2 linked regions of the Cohnella herbarum genome follow. The protein of the gene in region 2 interacts with the protein of the main gene of each other region in a pairwise test. Links are inferred from orthologs where the notes say so. Each region holds a gene or a part of one and is shown on either strand. Other genes may lie near its edges. The genes, in order: HH215_RS28275 and HH215_RS29080.

Region 1 (10,606 bases), 200 kb from region 2 along the record:
GAAAGAGACGAGCACGAACTCCTCATTTACCATCTGTCCCGAGCGCGGGGGGATCGTTATAAGCTGCCGCTTGCATGGCGAAGAGTTGTTTTATTTGGATCGGGATACGTTCCTGAATCCGCAAGCGAATATTCGAGGCGGCAATCCCGTGTTGTTCCCGATCACCGGCCAGTTGGTCAACGGCGAATACGAATGGAACGGCCAGACGTACAAAATGCGCAATCACGGCGTCGCGCGAACCTCCGCATGGGAAGTCGTGGACACTAGCACGGAAGACTCCGCCTCCATCACTCTCGCGTTGCATAGTAACGCAGAAACTCTAGCCGCTTATCCATTCGAATTCGAACTGCGGTTTACATACCGGCTTAAGGACGGCGTCCTGTCGATCGACCAGCAATACCGCAATCTATCTTCGCAGGACATGCCGATGGTGGCCGGCTTCCATCCTTATTTCGCGACGGAAAGCAAAAATCTGACCTACGGCACGGACGCAACCCGAATGCTGGACGATAACGATAAACTAGAGAAGCCTTTCGACGGATATTTGCAGCTTGAAGGGATGGTAGAATCCGCAGCGTTGCTCGATGCGAGCAAACCGGAGATCACCTTCCCGATCGCGCAAGGTCGCACGGTCCGTCTCGCTTATAGCGAACAGTTCCGTTATGTCGTGCTCTGGTCGGTTGAAGGCAAGTCGTTCGTCTGCGTAGAACCTTGGACGGCCTTAAATGAAGCCCTGAACAAGAAGAAAGAATTGCTCATGATAACACCGGGCGAGAAGCTCGAGTTAACGTTAACCATCGCGCTCGAACAATAATTCGACCTTTAATCTTCCGAGGAGGAAAATGAAATGTTGGATGTACAGACGAAACCCGGTTTACGTAAGTTCGGAACGACCGATTTGCAACTCTCTCCGCTCGGGCTAGGCTGCTGGCAGTTCAGCCAGGCGAGAGGGATGGTCGGGGGTTTCTGGCCTAAGCTGGACAGCTCCCTCGTTCACGACATTGTCCGAGTCAGTCTTGCGGGCGGAATCAACTGGTTCGATACCGCGGAAGTCTACGGAGGCGGAGAATCGGAGCAAATCTTGGCGCAGTCTCTAAAGGCTGCGGGAGATTTGGCGGAAGGCGTGCACATCGCTACGAAATGGTGGCCGGCCTTCCGAACAGCGGGCAACATCCCGCTTACGATCGATGAACGGCTTCGCAGATTAGGCGGCTACCCGATCGATCTGTACATGATCCACCAGCCGTTTTCCTTCTCCTCCGTCCGCAGCGAAATGCGCCAAATGGCCAAGCTAGCGGAGCAAGGCAAGATTCGCTACGTAGGCGTTAGCAACTTCAACGCCAAGCGAATGAAAGAGGCCGACAGCGTGCTTAAAGAATACGGCTTGCGGCTCGCTTCCAATCAGATGAAATACAGCATGCTCGACCGCAGAATCGAAAGCAACGGCGTTCTAGAAACCGCTCGGGAGCTGGGGATCGCCATTATCGCCTATTCCCCGCTCGAGCAAGGGATTCTCAGCGGCAAGTTCCATGCCAATCCGGAGTTGATACGGCAAACATCGGGTCCGCGCAAGCTTATGAAGGGCTTCAAACCCGCAGGGCTAAACCAAACGAAACCATTGATCGACGTTCTGGAGCGGCTTGCCAAGCAATATAACGCCTCGGCGACTCAAGTGGCTCTGAATTGGACCATCCATGCGAACGGCGATTCCGTATTCGCCATTCCCGGAGCGTCTAAGCTGCATCATGCCGAAGAGAACGTTAAAGCGATGGGCTTCCGTCTCACAGATTCGGAACTCGGCGAGCTTAGCGAATTATCCGCACGGGTAGCGTTGAAGAGGTAATAGCAAACTCCGAAAGTCGCATAGCCGCTGCTACCTGCACCTATTTCCGCCTAATCCGGCTCAGCGCGCCAATTAATACCGAGCCACACACTACAACAAAAAACCCATTCAACCGCCTATAAGGCGAAGAATGGGTTTTCGTTTACGCTACAACTAGAATCAGGCCGAAAATTAACCTTTATAGATTTAAGTCTATGAAAATGTACCATTTTCTTTTCGTCTTCACGAGATTAAAAGAATCTTCTTGCGTTTGCTTCATGCCATTTACTACGTACTCGATCTCATAATCGACCGTAGCCTTATCTTCGTTAATCTTGACGTCCATAATCTCGTAGTCCTGAAGATCCATGCCGCCCGATTTGAATTGTTCCTCTTGCATCGCTATAAAAGAATCCTTATCCGAGACGTTCGGAAAATCCTCGTAAGTGATCGACAAATAGGAAGTCATTTCCTTGGCGTCTTCTTTCATGACGGCGCTCAAGAAACCCTTAACCGTTTTCTCCGGGGTTGCCTGGCTCCCGGCTCCTCCGGCGAATCTGAAAATAAGGAAAACGATCGCGATAGCTCCCATGCCTACCAGAATCAGCTTCTTGGATTGATCGGACAAGCCGTATGATCGAGTCTCCGGTTGAGTTACCCAACTCTGCTGTTCCGGGGTTTCTTCCTTGGCCGCCATTCCTTCCGGTATGTCATAAGCTTGTCTGACTACCGAGCCGCAGCTTGGACAGGATATCGCAGATTGTACTAGTTTCTCTCCGCAATTCACGCAATACATGACCGCAAATCCTCCAAATTGTGTAATATTCCCTCTAACTATACACAATTTAGTCGAAAAGATGTGGTTGGAACGGTAAACTTTAGAATAATTTTATGCTAAATGTCCATTCTTCGATAAGCTTCTCTCAAGCCGGCTCAACGGTTCCATAATCGAATCCGGAACATGCTGTTTAAGTAGAGCAAGCATGGCCCGGGCAAGAAAATGGTTTTTCAATCTCGGCTTGACGATTTCTTCCTTCAACAATCCAAGAGCCGCCAGAAGATCGCCCTGAATCAAGTCATCTCGCTCGGCGGAGGAAGCCATGACGAGGTCCGCCACTTGTCGGAGAAGAGCCATTTCCTCGTTCCCTTCTTCCTCGGCGTATCCGGCTAGTCTTCTTAGCTCCTTTAAGTCCTTCGAGGGCAAGATCTGGGTTTCTTTATCCTCGATAATCCCGGTCACAAGATCATCCAGACGCTCTAATAGAAACTTGCTTAATCGTAAGCTGTCGAATTGCCATTCCTCGAACAACATCGCTTCGAAAAAGGGCTTCACGATCCCCGAAAACAACGCTGCCGCATCTTCCAAGTAATCTTCTACGGAATCACCGTATATCGCTAACAAATGATGTACATGCCAAAGATGGGAACGAGCGCGAATTTGGATCATCAGCTTCTGAAGTTGCGGATGCAGTCCGGTTAACGGCTCGCTGATGAGCATTCTCATGAAATCCAAATGTTCGACAACAAACCCGAATTGCCTTTCCCACTGCAGAATAAGCTTCTCCCGGGGAGGAAGACCGGCTTCCTCCGGAAACCCGGTCATCAATTCGAACAACATCTCGCCGTAATACTCGATAACCGAGACGAACAGGTCGTCTTTGGACTTGAAGTAAAAATATATGGAGCCTTTGGCCATACCGAGCTCATCTACGATTTCCTGAATGGATGTCGCATTGAACCCTTTACGAGCAAAGCAGCGAATCGCCGCATCGAGAATCTGCTTCTTTTTATCCTGCACGACCGCTTAAATCTCCTTCCTCAATCCATTGCCGACCTGACGGTCAGGCTGCAATCTTCTTAGGCTTGCGTTTCATTTTCATTAGAATCTCATAGATGATCGGAACGATAAGCAAGGTGAGCAACGTCGAACTGATCAGTCCGCCGATAACCGTCACGCCGAGGCCTTTGGAAATAATTCCGGCGCTCTCGAAGCCGAATGCGAGCGGTAGAAGGGCACCGATCGTGGCAAGCGCGGTCATCAGAATCGGACGTAAGCGAATAACGCCAGCTTCAAGCAACGCTTCCCGAGTAGATAAGCCTTCTTGCTCCTTGTGAATGACGCGGTCGATAAGAACGATCGCGTTCGTCACGACGATACCGATCAACATCAGCGCTCCCATCAGGGCCGACACGCTTAACGTCTCTCCCGTCAAGTACAAGGCCACGAGTCCGCCGATAATCGCGAACGGAAGGGAGAACATGATCGCGAACGGAGCAAGTCCGCCCCCGAATGCCAGTACGAGCACAAGATATACGATGGCGATCGCGGCCAGCATCGCTAACCCAAGTTGGGTGAACGTCTCGTTAATCTGCTCGGTCACTCCGCCGAACTTAACCTCCACGGAAGACGGCTTCTCGATTTTCTCTACTTTCGCTTGAAGGTCGCTGGATACTTTAGCGACATCCGATTTCGTGATTTCGGCCGTCACGTTCACGACCATCTTGCCGTTCTGTCTGGCGATCGAATTCGGCGAATTGCCTTCTTCGACCTGCGCCACGTCGCGGATCGGCACGGATACTCCGAGCGGAGATTGCAGCTTGGAATCCAGAATGTCGTTCACGTTCTTATACTCCGCAACCGCAACGTCCACGTACACGTTGTAGGTTTTGCCTTGGTCTTCGACTTGCGTCAACACCGGACGAACGCGTTGCGGACTCAGCGTCATAGCGATCTGTCCCGCGGTAAGTCCGTACTTGCTAAGCTTAGCTTGGTCAGCGACGATCGTGTACTGCTCGTAGGATTTGGACAGGCTTGTATCGACTTTGTCGAACGAACTGTCCGCTTTCATCAGCTCGGCGATCCGATCTACGACAGGCGTAATTTCTTCTAACGATCCCCCGAAAACGCTGAGGCTGAAATTGCTTCCCCCGAGTCCGCCGCCCTGATCCATTTCGGACCACTGGCCGGTTGGAACGGCTTTGCGCAAGCCTTCCAGGACCGCTTCTTTCTTGTCCGCGAAATCTTTCGTCTTGCTATCGTATTGCAGGAAGAACAATCCAGACTTCGACGGTCCCGGCTGCAGAGGATTCGTTCCGCCTACGGAATATTGAAGACTCGTGATATCCGGTTGCTCCAGGATGAATTTCTCGGCGACAAGCGCACGCTCTTCGACGTCAGCGATACTATCTCCCGGATCCGGCGAGTAGGTCACCATCGCGTATTTATCTTCCTGTTCCGGCAAGAAGCTGGCTCCGATCAACGGAACGAGGAACAAGCTACCGATAAGGATGGCAAAAGCGACAACGAGCGTAATGATTTTGTGGTTCAATGCGGAATTCAGAATTTTACGGTAGCCCCCAGCAAGGCGGCCCGGCTTCTCATGATCATGGCCTTTACCGGCCTTGATTCCGTTCTTGAACATTTGGTGCGCCAACATCGGTACGACGGTAACCGCCACCACCAGGGATGCCAGCAAAGCAAAGACGATCGTTAACGCGAACGGAAGGAAAATTTGGCCGACCATCCCGCTTACTAGACCGAGCGGCAAGAATACCGCGATCGTTACGATCGTAGACGACATAATCGGAAGGAACATCTCGCGCGTCGCTTCCTGCATGAGCTCTTTGCCCTTGAGCTTCTCGTTCGAGAGCGACATGCGGCGGTAGATATTCTCGATGACGACAATCGAATCGTCGACGACCCTTCCAATGGCGACGGTCATCGCGCCTAGCGTCATGATGTTAAGGGTAATATCGAACTGCTTCAACAACAAAATCGCGATAATCAGCGATAACGGGATCGACACGATCGAAATGATCGTCGTCCGTATATTTCTAAGGAACAATAGAATAACGACAACCGCGAACAATGCGCCGAACAACGCTTTGCTTAACATCGTTTCGACGGATTCCTCGATCGGTTTACCCTGATCCAACAGAACGTCCAGCTTCAGATCGCTGAATTTTTCCTTCAGCTTTTCCGCTTCGTCTTTCACTCCGTTTACGACGTCGACCGTATTCGCGTCGTTTGATTTGACGATCTGAATCCCGATGGATTCCTCGCCGTTCGTACGGGAGATCGATTCCGCCTTGCCGATCATTTCGATATCGGCGATTTCGCTTAATTGAACCGTCGGCAATCCGGCTCCGGTCGCCGGAGGAGTCGTGCCGGCCGTTCCCGCATCCGGCGTGCCCGCACCAGGCGCTCCTGCGTTAGGCGCTCCTGCGTTTGCCCCCGGTGCGGATGGGATAACCGGAATCTCGATCTTCTTCAGATCGTCGATCGTCGTTACCCGGCCGTCGACGACTACCGTTTTCTGAGTTTCCTCTAATTGGAATAATCCAAGCGGAACCTTCAAGGCCGAACCTTGCACGATTCCTTTTACGGTCTCTTCGCTCAAGCCCAACTCCGCGAGCTTGTCCTTTTTGAATTTTAAAGTGACTTCCTGTACGTACTGGCCCGCGATCTGCACGGAAGCTACGCCCGATACGCCCTCAAGCGCCGGTTGAATTTCTTCGGATACGATTTTCGTCAGGTTTTCCAAGCTTCCCTGTCCTGAAGCGCTTAACGAGATGACCGGAAAGGAGTTAAACGAGAATTTCGAAATGCTCGGAGCTTCAACGCCTTCCGGGAGTTTGACGTCCGCGGACGCTTCCCTAAGTTGAGCTACCGCTTGATCCATATCTTGGCCGAAATCATACTCGACGAAGATCGAAGATACGTTCTCCATGGAGGTCGAGGTCAAATTCTTGACACCCTCCACGTTCTTCAGCCGCTTCTCCAGCGGCTCCGTGACTTCCTTCACGATCGCATCTGGAGCGGACCCCGGCGACACAGTCGTAACGCTTAAGAAAGGTAAACTTAAATTAGGCAAGCTTTCTTGTTTCATCGTCAAGCCGGAATACAGCCCTGCTACGATTACGATAATCGTAATCATCCACAAGGCGAATTTATTCTTCAGTGAAAACCCGATAACGCTCTTCATTTCTCCAACTCCTCCTCTAATCTCTCTGTGCCAAGCTTATCGAACGATCGTTCAAAAGTCAAATGAACATCCTGTTAACACCCTTATATGTCAAGGGAATATGCATTGAACGATTGGTCAACACCTTCATGACAACAACCGGAATTTTCATTTCATGCGATTAGTTTCTCCCGCTGGGAGATTTTTAATTGATTCTCGCTTTACCGCTAAGCCCTTCCGGAAACTGCCCTAGGATTCTAATACGGTTTTACTCGCATCCGGTAGCAGAATAATTCGGAATAGCGGTGTTCAGAACCGTTATTGTCAATACAAGCCGAATTTCGGCGCTGGTATACGATTCTAAGTCACGTCGAAGACCCCGCAGATCGATAACCCTGCGGGGCCTCCTCCGACTCCTATTCATTTCCCTCTGGAGCGACTGCTGCTATTCTGGCGATACTCGATAGGCGTGACGCCGAGCATATCCTTAAACACTCTGTTAAAATGTTTCGCGTTGTCGAAGCCGACCTTCTCGCTGATTTCCAACACTTTAAGCTCCGTCGTCTCCAGCAGTTCCGTTGCTTTCCCGATTCGAACGTTCTTCAGATAATTCACGAAGCTCGTTCCCGCGAAATCCTTGAATGCTTGGCTGAAATAAGAATAGTTAAGCGAGACATGGTTAGAGACCATCGTCATGCTGAGATCCTTGTTATAATTCGCGCGGATGTATTCGATTGCCTTGGCCATATCCTTCTGGTCGATATGCGCCGACTTCAAATGCCGGATATAGTCGTTCAAAGAAAACAATAAATCCTGGACGCAGTGAATGTAGTCTTGAATGTGCGTAAAATTGTACAAGTTTCCAGCGAGCTTATAAATTTTAATAACTTCAACCGACGAATCCCCGTAGGTGCGAAACACTTCGTCGAACACCCGTTCATTGAGCATCCGGCTGACTTCCTCGAAGTATCCGATATCCGTATCGGCAAGCCTTTCGGCCGAGAAGAGTTCCATCAGAAGCGACTTCATTTCCTTTTCTCTGTCGGTTCCCATCATATTAGACAGCTTGCGAACCGAATCTTCCGCAACCCGGTATGCGCGATCCCGATTCGCGAATTGCTCGTAAGTCATCCAGCTCGATTCCGATCTATCCAGCAGGAGCCGATACTTCAGCGCATGTCGCGCTTCTTCGTATTTGGTTTTCAACTGTCCGATCTTCTCTCCTTCGGAGCTTATGCCTATGGAAAAAGTACCCGTCCCTCCCGAAGCCGAAGCCAAAGCGTTCTCCATCCCGCGAAGCAACTCGCGCTCGGCGGAGAGGACGACAAGGCGTCCCTCCTTCTCTTCTAAAGAAAGCAGCTTCTCGCCCCGTTCATGCCCGGCGAGATATTCGTTTCCTTTAATTAAATTCCTTTGATGCCCGGAACAATCCAAGATTGCGATATAATAGGACGGCTCGAATTCGCCAAGCCCCGCTTCGTAACCAAGCGATTCAATCTCATCGGCCCCGATGTCCGATCTCGCCCAGATGTGCTGCAACGTATTGACCTGCATGCCTTTGCGGTATTTATCCGTGGACTCGAGCTTATGATGAATCGATTCTCTCTGCGATAGCTCGGTTTCGATTCTGCCGAGTGCAGCGAACAAGTCCTCCCGGACGATCGGCTTCAATAAATATTCTTTGACTTTATGCTTGATCGCTTCTTTGGCATATTGGAAATCATCGTAACCGCTCAAGATAAGCAACGCCGGGGCCTGCGGGAGTTCCGCCAATCGCTTGATAAGCCCGATCCCGTCCAGAACGGGCATGCGGATATCGGTCAACACGATGTCGGCCGGGTCTTGCCCGTATTGTTCAAGCGCCTGCTTACCGTCGGCTGCCAGCATAATCCGATACGCTCCGGGAAACTCGCGCTCGATCATTGCCTTTAGACCGTTCCGGATATTACGTTCGTCATCGGCGATCAGTAACGTTCTCATTGGCAGAGTTCCCCCCGTCTAATATAAAATGCGGAATACGGAGCGTTACCCGCGTGTAACTATCGTGCTTGCTTTCTACCTTTAACCCGTACTCTTTGCCGAAATGCATCTGAATACGGCTATGAACGTTCACGAGTCCGATGCCGTTTCCGCTGCTGCTGCCGTTCCCATTCCCTTCTCCTAAAGCCGCGCTTCCATTCGCCCGTTTGATTCGTCCGTTCAACTCGAACTCCTGCTCAGCCGACATGCCTACTCCGTCGTCCGTTACGGAGATCAGCATGGCGCCGTCTTCCTCCTCCGCGCGAATCCGAATTGTAAGTTCCTTATCCCCGAGCCCATGTTTGACGGAGTTCTCTACGATCGGTTGGAGCGACATTTTCAGCAACTCTTGCTTCATATACGCCTCGGGAATGTCCATCTCGAGTTTCATCCGGTTATCGAAACGAATATTCGCGATATTAATATAATTGCCGATATGGGCGATCTCGTCTTTCAAACGCACGTATTCGCTCGTCCAGCGCATGTTATACCGCATCATGCTCCCTAAGGAAGTCAATGCGTCGGAGATGTCCCTTTGATCGTTGATTTCCGCCATCATCTTAATGTTCTCTAACGTGTTGTACAAGAAATGCGAATCGATCTGATTCTTAAGCGTTGCAAGCTCGGCTTCCTTAGAGGCCGCCTGCTTGTTGACCGCCTCGGCGATAAGCTCGTTAATCTTTCGCAGCATTTTACGGAAATGATGGGCCAGATCGCCGACCTCGCCTCCGCCGCGAATGTTAATATCGAACCCGAAATCCCCTTGCCGAACCTTCTTCATCGAGTCCGTCAGCACGTGCAGCTTCTTGAGAATAAAGGAATTTAAGTAGTATGTAGATAACGTCAAAATAGCCAGCAGTACAACGTTGGCAAGAATAATCCGATTGCGGGTCTCATTAATTCCGTTGTATACCGGCTCTAATGAAGCCACCTTCAGCATATAAGAATCCAAAGGCTCGATGTAAGAATAGACGCCCAAGAACGGAACGTTTCCGACCTTGAATTCAAAGCTTCCTTTGCTTTGATTAGCAGGTTCGATGGAGTTAAACTGCTGCTTCAGAATTTCGTCGGTTAAACCCGAACGATCCAAGAAACCCTTGGCGGGATTTCGGAAAATATGACCATTCCGATCGAACACGACCAACTGGGACTGCTCATCCTGCAATGAACCGAACGTATTCGGAAAAAAGTTGGTAAGCAGCATATCGACCTGCAAAATACCAACGTGAGAGCCCAGCGGGTACTGTAGATCGCGGTACAGCGAAATTCTAGGGCGGTTATCGTCTTCTCCTCCGGACCGATTTTGAATCAATTCCCGGAAAGACAGACTAAACGACCACACATCGCTTAACCCTGCTTTTCTAACGGTCTCATACCAAGGATCCCCCCTTATTCGACGCTCATGCCAAAGGACGGGCCACATTTCGTTAGAAGAAGCATTGGTCATGAAAATACGTATGAGCTCGATACTCGGATTGTTGTACTGGATCCGGACAATGTTCTGCAGACTGAGCCGATCCAAGTCGATTAGATCCTGAACGCCCAATAAATCGGGCTGCATTAAATAGATTTGCACTTTATCGTCGACTACCGCTCTCTCAGCGGCCCGCTTCATCGTTTCCATATTATTATCGATATTAATCCGTTCGATCTCTAACGCATACTCGTTATTCTTCTGCAGTTCTTTCACCGTATTGCCGGTCAGCCCCCGAAAAATATACAAAGAAATCAGAAGACTAGGAACGAGCATGATGAGAATGTAGGAGATGACCAGCCGCTTCTGCAAGGTCAGCTGCTCCAG
Region 2 (9,939 bases):
AGGGAATGGCGGATAGCTTTCGATTCATGTTGTCAGCTCGCTTTCGTAGGGGTACATTCTCTATGTGTCGTCCTCTAATCAATTAATTCGCTGCAAAACAAAGTTTTCCTGTCGCATTGACGAGAGTGTGAACACCGTGTATAGTGTGTATATGGATATACACACATGAACACTGTGTCCGCGAGGAGGATCAACCCATGACGGAGCGCAAAGCCGTTAGCTATATCGGAGTTTATTTATGGAGAAGAGAAAGGTTCGGAATGGTTTTCACCTTGTTATTCTCGGTTTATCTGGGCTTCATCATTAGCACAACGGTGGATGCGCTCCTGGATTCGAGTGAAGAGGTTCCCAAATGGTTGAACGTGATGGCAGACTGGATCTACCTGATGATGTTCCCGACATTCGGGATGGTCATGAACAAGGCGGCTTGGGGCATGTGGCGGGACGACTTTTACTCCAAAAGGCTTGCTCATTGGCGTTCGATGCCGATTCCCGCCGCTTCCATCGTGAAGGCGAGAATGCTGCAGAGCGCGATCATGTTGCCTGTTATCGGAACGGTATTCATGGTTCTGCAATACGCGGTAGCGCCTCATCTCAGGGAATCGGTTTCGCCGCTCCAGTGGATCGAGAACGGAATCGTCTGGGCTTGTTACGGGCTTGTTCTCATCGCAGTGTATGTCTGGTTAGAGCTCGGATTCAGCGGCAAATGGTATTGCATTTATTACTTCGGAATCATGTTTCTAATGGCCGTCGTCTCCATCGTCTTGACATGGCAAGGGATCTATTTGTTTCAAGAAGTGCTTGGGATCATCCTGCGAGGATATGGCGGGGTTCTGATCGCAGGAATGGCGATCGCCGCCGGCGCGGCACTGTGGCTCAGCCATCGGATGACGATTAACCGGATCCGCGCAAGGTCGATGCCCTTATGATTCCCGTTAAAGAAAGCGTGGTGAGCTTGTGTGGCTGCCGATACGCATAGATGAACAACGTCCCGAACCGCTTTACCATCAGATCGAGGTGCAGCTTCGCGGGCTTATCCTCGGAGGGCAATTAAAGGAAGGGACGTTGCTTCCGTCGATCCGGGAGCTGGCCGTTTCCTTGAAGTGCAGCGCCATAACGGTAAGGCGGGTGTACCAAGACTTGGAAAACGAGGGCTTGATTCGAACGAGACAAGGAACGGGGACGTTCGTCGCGGGAGTGGAAGAGGTCGCCCGGGACGAACATCGTCTGGAACGCGTCGCGGAAGAGCTCGAGCGGGCGGTGGATGCGGGCTTGCAACTGCAATGCACGTTGGAAGAGATCGAGACGGCTTTCAGGCGGGTAATGGGCAATAAGTCGGAACATAGGAGAGAGGGGCAACCATGACGATAACGGATGCGAATACCGCGATTGCCCTTCGGGGGATTAAGCTGGAGCACGACCGGTTCGTGCTTGGGCCGATCGCCTGCGATATTCCGAAAGGAATGGTCACGGCGATCGTCGGTCCCAACGGGTCGGGCAAGAGCACGCTGTTTCGGGCGCTGCTCGGTCTAGAGCCGATTAAGGACGGAGAAGCCGAAGTGCTCGGAACGAATTTGATCGGGGTACAGGACGACGCGTACAAGAGCCGGATCGGCTTTCTTGCGGAAAACCCGCATGCCCACGAGAGTCATTTTACCGCCGATGAGAAAGCAAAGTTCGCCTCACTATGGTACCCGACCTGGGACTGGGAGAGATACCGCAAGCTATTGCGCCATTTCGACGTCGACGGCGGCATTAAGTTATCGAAGATGTCTAAAGGGATGCGTCGCAAAGTGGAGCTAGCGATCTCGATGGCTCACGATCCGGAGTTGCTGTTGCTGGATGAACCCTCGTCTGGCCTCGACCCTTTCGCTTGGAAGACGATGCTGGAAGAACTCAGGCGTTATATGGAGCCGGGGGACAGGACGCTCGTCCTAGCCACTCATATTATGGAAGAGATCAAGCGCTTGGCCGATTACATCCTGTTCATCTACCGCGGACGCGTTCTCGGCTTGTACGAGAAGGATCGACTGCTGGACGATTGGCGAACGATCGTCGTGCAGAGCGATTACGCGGCGAAGGGCGGCAACGAGCTGTTGGAACGTGTGCCGGGTTTACAAGGCATAGCGGAAGCTGGACCTGGAGTTTATCGGGTCGAAGTGAACGAACCCGAGCAAGGGGAAGCGTATTGCCGCGAGAACGGCTTCCAAGTGCTGGCGGTTCAGCGCATGGAGCTTGAAGATATATTAAGCTGTTTAATTCGAAAGGAGGAAGCTAGACGATGATTTCATTGAAAGTTGATCGCATACTTAAAAACTACGGCGACAAAACGGCCGTAAACCACCTCAGCTTCGAGGTGTCGGAAGGTGAGATATACGGATTGTTAGGCGCTAACGGCGCGGGTAAAACGACTACGATGCGTATGGTTCTGGGACTCATATTGCCTGATCAAGGGGATATCCGTTATCTAGGCAAGCCATACGGACAGGAGCAGCTTAGCATGCTTGGGTATTTGCCGGAAGAGAGAGGCATGTATCCGAAAATCAAAGTCAGCGACCAGATCATCTATCTGGCCCAGCTTCGCGGGATGTCCCGTAAAGATGCCGACCAGAATTTGAAGCGGTGGCTGGAGAAGTTCCAGGTGCCGGAATATTACAACAAGAAGGTAGAAGAGTTATCCAAAGGGAACCAGCAGAAAATCCAATTTATCGCGGCGGTCATTCATAATCCGAAAATTCTTATTCTCGACGAAGCGTTCAGCGGTCTCGATCCGGTCAACGTGGAGTTGTTGAAATCTACGGTGAAGGAGCTTCGCGACGGAGGCACGAGCATCCTGTTCTCTACGCACCGGATGGAACACGTCGAAGAGCTGTGCCGGAACATTACGATCATGCACAAGTCGAATCCGGTGCTGCAAGGCCCGATCAAAGATATAAAGAAGAAGTTCCCGCAAGAAAGAGTCGTCGTCGCTTCCGATGGCGTCATCAATGGATTGGAGTCGATCCCGGGAGTCAGTCAGGTCATCGTTCACGAGCATGGCGGTTACGAGCTTAAAGTAAGCACCCCGGACGCGGGACAACGCATCCTGCAACACGCGATGTCTCAAGGACCGGTCACTCGTTTCGAAATAATGGAACCGACCCTGAACGAAATCTTCATTAAGACGGTAGGTGAGAGCCATGAATAATAGCTTATGGACGGTAATGGGATTTACGATGCGCAATAAGCTGCGTAGCAAATCCTTCATCATCATGACGGCAGTGCTCGCGGTATTGCTAATCGTCGTAGGTAACCTCCCTTATCTGATCGACAAGCTGGGCGGTAGCGGCGACAAGGTAACGAAAGTCGGTTACGCGGCAGGACAGCAGGCTCCGATCATTGAAGGGCTTACGAAATTCTACACGAATATTCCGGAGTCGAACGTCGAGTTGGTCCCTCAGGCTTCCGAAACGGAATTGAAGAGCGCGCTGGAAAACGGGGACGTTAAAGGATACTTGACGTTCGTCGAAGATACCGCCGTCGGTTTCCCGAAGGTAACCTATAACTCGAAGAGCGCGTTCGAAGGCGGCACCGCTTCATCCTTATCCGCCGCGCTTCAGCAGGTTAAGATGGAATTAATCTTAAACGATGGCTTGAACGAAGAGCAAAAGGCGCAATTGTTCGCTCCGGTGTCGTTCGAAACGCAGAAGGTCAGCTTTACGAACGAGGAGGGCAAGACCGAAGAGGAGCAAGGCGTCGCCATCGGCCTTACTTACGTCATGATCATCATGCTGTTCATGGCTGTCATGATAACGGGGCAGCTTATCGCGACCGAAATTACAGCCGAGAAGAGCTCGCGCGTCATGGAAATCATCGTTACGAGCGTCTCGCCGTTAAAGCAGATGTGGGGTAAAATTCTCGGCACTTTCGTCGTCGCCATCATCCAGATCGTCATTCTGATCGGGGCGTTGGTCGCTAACTTAACGTTGCCTCACAACAAGGACATTCTGAAAGACCTCGGTATTAACTTGGGCGATGTTGATCCGATGCTCATGATCTATGCGGGATTCTTCTATCTGGCCGGGTTCTTCCTGTACGCGACATTGTTCGCGGCAATAGGCTCGATCGTCAGCCGTACCGAAGATCTTGGGCAAGCGATCATGCCGATCACGATGCTCACGCTTGTCGGATTTTATATCGCGATATTCGGCCTACAACAGCCGGACAGCACCCTAATGCTCGTGTGCCAATACATTCCGTTCTTCTCTCCGTTCATCATGTTCCTGCGGATCGGAGTAGCGGAGCCGGCATGGTGGGAAATCATTATCTCCATCGGCATTCTGATCGCTTCGATCCTCGCCATCGGTTGGCTTTCTGCGAAGATCTATCGCGTAGGCGTACTGATGTACGGCAAACGGCCTTCGGTTAAAGAAATTATTAAGGCTATGAAGGCTTATAAGGTGTAAGAGGGAAAAATTAATTGAGACATATATTTACGACCAGTTAGATCAACCCTTGATCTGACTGGTTTTTTTTCTAGGAATTGCTTAGTCGAAAGAATACGAGACCAGTAGAGTTTCGAGTCCATAAATGAAAGGACGTTTAACTAGAAAAAGCCTGTAGGTTTAGAGCGTCTGCCGTTTCTTCAACATACGTCCAGCATGGACTTCATTTAGGATGAAAGTTCCGAAAGGTGCTAGCAAGCTACTACCGGGCAAAGAGGGTATACCATTCACTGTCTTTAATCGTGAGTGGTTTTTTGTTGTGATTAATTGTGTTTCTTGACAGAACAAGGTTTTAAGTATTTGTTAAGAGCCTCTTGTCACACTGTTCGACAAGTCTTAATTAGATTCAAGGAGGAGAATAGTTTCCAGATGCTAATAAGAATCTAACATCAGAGTTTAAGAGTTTGTTAAGTGCTTAATGTTACACTGTTCGACAAATTACGTCATCATCCATGACTCAAGGAGGAGAACAGTTCCAGATGCTATCGAGAGGAACAAGCGGAGTGAAGAAATGGATTAGAACGACTCTGGCTGCAATGGCCATCGCTTTACTGACAGCCGTAGCTCTGCCGTCCAGCGAGACTCATGCCGGGGGTGTACCCCTGAATCTTAAGTCACCGCAAGATATCAAGTTTTACGCCTACAACGGCGTAACGGAAATGTACATCGTCGATACCGGCAACAACCGGGTCATTCGGGCGAATACGGACGGGGTGGCGAATCTGATCGTTCCCGTGAACAATCCGACGGCGGTCGCCGTTGACGGGGAAGGCAATCTGTACGTCGCCGAATCGGGCTTGGCCGCGGGCTTGCATGCGTTCGACCGGGATGGAGAGCCGCTCACGCTGTTGAAGCACAACGGGGAGACGATGGCCAATCCCATCGATCTGATCAGTCGAATGGTCACCCCCGTCCCGAACTATCCGAAGGTAATGAACATCAAGAGTCTCGTCATTCTCACAAAAATCAATCCGGCCACTCAGCAAGCATACAAAGAAGCTAAGTTTCAATTCGAAAACTATGCGGCAATCAGTTATTTTCCGACGGTAATCGGAATGTTGAATAGAAGTGTCACTTTGAGACTGGATCTGAGCGGTTCGAGCGGTGGCAGTTCATCCAATGCCGGAGATGGAGAGTGGGGCCTCGCAATCCATTTGGATAGTAGGGTATGGGAATCTCAAGGCTACGTCGTCGACCTGGAGGGCGTCTTTAACATGTTCCCGGGAGCAGGCTATACGACCGGAGAAATCGCGGTAGATTTCATCGGAGAGAGGTTTTACGTCGTCATGAACGAGACGAAAATTTACCGTGCCTCCTACGTCGGCGCATCGTACGTCAACCGTCCAACGCTTCAGCCCTGGCTCAATCTGACCGATGATCACGGAATCAGCAAGCCCCATGCCCTCGCTGTCGGTCCGGACAATAAGCTGTACGTAACGGATGCGGCGCAGGATCGCATCGTCGTCCTCAATCTGGATGACACCGGGACCTTCAACCGAGTGCTGAGCTTGACCAACAAGCCGCAGGATCCGCCCACCGCAGGCTCGTTCGTCATACGCGGCAAGCAAGGGAAGGCTCTTGCGTTGAACGGCTCGGATTTCCTGAACGGTTATTCCGATCCGAAAGGCAGCGCAATGCAGGAGATTCGCGTCGTGTCGCTGCCGGACCACGGCACGCTCAGCCTCTCGGGAGTTCCCGTTCAAGACGGGCAATCGATTCCTCTGGCCTCGCTGAACGGCTTGGCATTCACGCCCGATGCGTCTTGGGGCGGCACAACCTTCTTCGCATGGCAGGCGATGAATTCCGCCGGGGCGTATTCCGAGACGCCCGGTAAGGTCGAGATCATCATCCGGCCGAAAGGAGACGCCAACGGGGACGGAGCCGTAACGCCTGCGGATGCACTGCTCATCACCAAGTATCTAAAAGGGAAAATCACGCTTACGGCCGAACAGCTCGAAGCGCTCGATATGGACGAAGACGGTGAAATAACCGAAGCGGATGCTACCTTAATCATGAATATCTATATGGGCAATGCAATCTAAGAAACTTTGAGGTGAATATATTGAATTACTTTCATGCTAACCAATCTGGACTGCGCGACAAATTCAGCGCTATCCTCGTTGTATTGCTAGCGCTGGTACTGCTGCTGCCGGCACTTCCGAAAGCGTCCGCTGCTCCGTCCGACACGCCCTCTGTGCGTGTCGGCTCGGTGGCCGGAGCGCCGGGGGCTTATGTCGAAGTACCGGTTTTCTTCGACTCGAATGGCTCCGATCTGTATGTTTACCGGTCGGACACTACGATTAACTACGATCCGAACGTGCTGGAGCCGGTGGCAGGAGATGAAGCGGTCATTAGCGGACCGGTTCGAGCGCTCGACACCAACGCGCTGTTGCTCGTAGACAAGACAACAACCGGAAGTCTGAAACTCAAGCTGACGCTTACTGATTTTATAGAGGACTCCAGCGAGTTGTTCACGCTGCGGTTCAAGATCAAGGAAGGCGCGCCGGCAGGAGATTCCGCCCTTACGATTGTTCAAGGCCAGCTTTACGAGGACGTCGATCCGATATCCGCCGATCTCGTGAGCGGGAAGGTGACCGTGTCTCCGCCGGGAAATGCGGACATTGAAATCGGCTCGGCGTCCATCAAAGTGGGGGAGCAAGGCATCGTCTCCGTGCCGGTGAAGGCGGTGAAGCTTGATAAGGCTGTAGCCTCCTACGGCATACGGATCAAGTTCGATCCGGCCGCGATAAGCTTCAATGGAATCGTGGGACAAGGCTTGATGTCGAACTATAACAATACCGACGGCTGGTTGATTGTCTCTTGGCTGGATCTGACGGGCGGAGACAACCCGATTCCGGCTTCTCAGGATGCTCAGACCCTGTTCACGATCAAGTTCGCAGTTGAAGATGACGCGCCGATCGGCGATCACGCGCTGACTGTCGAGACTCCGAACGACGTGCGGGAGCTGACGTTTACGGACGTGCATGCCGTGGAGATGAACAAGACTGTCGCAAACGGCAAAGTTTCCGTTGTGGTTCCGCCCGATGCGCCGGTATCGGTCACCGCGACTCCGGGTGATGGCAAGGTCGGGCTGACCTGGCCGGCCGTGCCGATGGCGGAAACGTACAAGGTATACCTTTACGAGGGAGAAGCATCACCGGACGACGACGCCGATTGGGTAGAGATCGCTGACGGAGTCGGAACCAATGCGTATACCGCAGTGGGACTGAATAACGGTAAGTCCTATGTATTTGCCGTTAGGTCGGTCAACCTTGCCGGCGCATCCGGACTTAGCCCATCTTCGGAGGCGGTCGTGCCAGTGCCGGCTCCTGGAGCGCCGAAGGATTTCAACGCGACGCCAGGCAACGGCACGGCAGTCATCTCCTTCGCGAAGCCGGTCGGCACGGTCGGCGAGCCGATTTTGAAGTACCGTGTCGAAGCGGTACTCGACGGCGACATCATTGCAGCGAAGGAAGTGTCGGAAAGCGGCGAGGGCGTGTACAGCGCGAGCTTCGATCACTTGGTTAACGGAAAGACGTATACGATTCGCATCTACGCGGTGAACATTGCCGGAGATTCGGTGCCGCTGATCGGCGCGGTTCGTCCGGTGGCTAAGCCGCTGGCTCCAGCTATCCTGTCGGTTACGCCAGGCAATGGGCAAGTACAAGTCGCCTTGGGCGCGCCGGCCAATGTGAACGAGGCACCGGTTGACCGCTATATTGTGACTTCTAATCCCGGCGACATCTCTGTCACGGTTAACGGGGATCAGTTGTCGGCCGTCGTCACCGGGCTGACGAACGGCAAATCCTATACTTTCACGGTTGTCGCCCAGAATGCCGCCGGAATGTCCGATCCGTCCGCAGCATCGCAAGCTGCAGTACCGACGGCGCCACAAGCGGGAAGCGGAGGCGGCGGAGGCGCTTCGTCTCCGACGGAGAAGATAAAGGTCGAAGTCAGCGATGGCAGCGGCAAGGGCGGCGTTGTCGCCAGTACGACCATCGAAAGAACGACCCTTGCGGACGGCCGCAAGAAAGACGAAGTGATCCTGACGTTGGCACAAGCTGAGCAGGCAGTCAAGCAATTAAAAGAAGCCGGCTCATCTACGGCCAAAATCGTCATTCCAGACGCTAAGGACGAGGTAATAGATTTGAAAATCAAGCTGGCGGCAGAAGCTGCGAAGCAGTTTGCCGCGCAAGGCGTCGATCTGCAGATCTGGACCGACAACGGTGGCATTCTTATACCTAGCCGCTCATTGAAAGACTTGCAGGAGGAAGTGTATTTCCATATCGTGCCGATCAAGGCAACCGTCGAACGCAAGCAGGTGGAAGAGCGCCTCAAAGGAGAGCCAACGCTTCTCCAACTAGCGACGGCGGACGGCTTGCAACTGATTGGTCGACCGATGACGATCGAGACGAATATGAGTAGCCGAGAGGTGACTCTGGAGCTGCCTGTAGGCGAGGATTTGCCGAGGGCGGAGTTAGAGAAGCTGGGCGTTTTCATCGAGCACAGCGACGGTACGAAGGAATGGGTAAAGGGCGAACTGGTTGGCTACAACGGAACGGACAAACCTGGCATCCGGTTTAAGATCACAAAGTTCAGCACCTTCTCCATCGTGAAGCTGAGCGTGGAGAACTCGTCTCATACCGCTTATATTCAAGGGTACAGCGATGGTACATTCCGTCCGGATCAAGCGGTTCAACGGGTGGAGATGGCGGCGCTACTGTCTAGAGCAATGCCGGGGACTGCTACAGGAGCAGCGGATGCGGCTTACACCGATCTGCCGTCTGCCGCATGGGCGAAGCAGGCGATCGCGCAAGCGACGTCGTGGGGGTATATGCAAGGCTCCGATGGCCGCTTTATGCCGGACAAATCGATTACCCGCGCGGAGATGGCAGCGATCGTCGATCGCTTGCCGAAAAGCGGAACGGCAGCGGTCGATGCGAAGGCGTCGTTCAAGGATACAGCCGGCCACTGGGCGGCTGGAGCAATCGAACGCGTAAGCGCAGCAGGTATCATGTCCGGCTCCGGAAGCGGTCAATTCCGTCCGAACGACTTGCTGACGCGCGCAGAAGCGGTTGTCATTCTGAATCGCGTGCTGGAGCGCGGGCCGCTCACGGGCGAAAAAGCCGCTTGGAAGGATGTTCCGGCAAGTCATTGGGCGTTCGGACACATTCAGGAGGCGTCCACGGATCACCGCTATAACCGGAACTCGGGTGGCGGAGAACAGTCTCTCGTTAATTAATAGGTTATGATATTAAACCAAACCCAGCGATCATTCTATATTGATCGTTGGGTTATTGTTTTGTATGTAAGCAGGTATGGATGTTTTTCAGCGTTTGTTAAGAGGCTGCGCACAATATACCGACTCCCCGATACGCGATTGCGTTTGACGGCAACGGATTTGATGCCGGGAAGGGAAACTGCAGGAAGTCGAAGTGTTCGAAGAACGCGAATG

What was found.
Region 1: the proteins of HH215_RS29080 (region 2) and HH215_RS28275 interact in binary tests that used the Bacillus subtilis proteins (3 or more experiments, as listed by UniProt). The link is inferred for Cohnella herbarum from one-to-one orthologs.

What each region holds. Positions count from the first base shown.
Region 1 is NZ_CP051680.1:6,685,816-6,696,421, reverse strand. The notes cover bases 3,464-7,130. They hold HH215_RS28275 (efflux RND transporter permease subunit), read right to left. Parts: upstream 6,808-7,130; coding sequence 3,664-6,807; downstream 3,464-3,663. Other genes in these bases: HH215_RS28280 (TetR/AcrR family transcriptional regulator), read right to left, coding at 3,464-3,620. Also shown: HH215_RS28295 (aldose epimerase family protein), read left to right, coding at 1-814; HH215_RS28290 (aldo/keto reductase), read left to right, coding at 848-1,843; HH215_RS28285 (Rv0361 family membrane protein), read right to left, coding at 2,022-2,618; more of HH215_RS28280, read right to left, coding at 2,712-3,463; HH215_RS28270 (response regulator), read right to left, coding at 7,207-8,766; HH215_RS28265 (sensor histidine kinase), read right to left, coding at 8,741-10,606. UniProt on the Bacillus subtilis protein: Required for self-resistance to surfactin, an antimicrobial lipopeptide surfactant produced by B.subtilis. Also required for swarming motility.
Region 2 is NZ_CP051680.1:6,890,210-6,900,148, forward strand. The notes cover bases 2,313-5,312. They hold HH215_RS29080 (ABC transporter permease), read left to right. Parts: upstream 2,313-3,179; coding sequence 3,180-4,445; downstream 4,446-5,312. Other genes in these bases: HH215_RS29075 (ABC transporter ATP-binding protein), read left to right, coding at 2,313-3,187; HH215_RS29085 (dockerin type I domain-containing protein), read left to right, coding at 4,964-5,312. Outside these bases: HH215_RS29055 (CAP domain-containing protein), read right to left, coding at 1-28; HH215_RS29060 (hypothetical protein), read left to right, coding at 198-929; HH215_RS29065 (GntR family transcriptional regulator), read left to right, coding at 958-1,365; HH215_RS29070 (ABC transporter ATP-binding protein), read left to right, coding at 1,362-2,285; more of HH215_RS29075, read left to right, coding at 2,282-2,312; more of HH215_RS29085, read left to right, coding at 5,313-6,526; HH215_RS29090 (S-layer homology domain-containing protein), read left to right, coding at 6,547-9,726.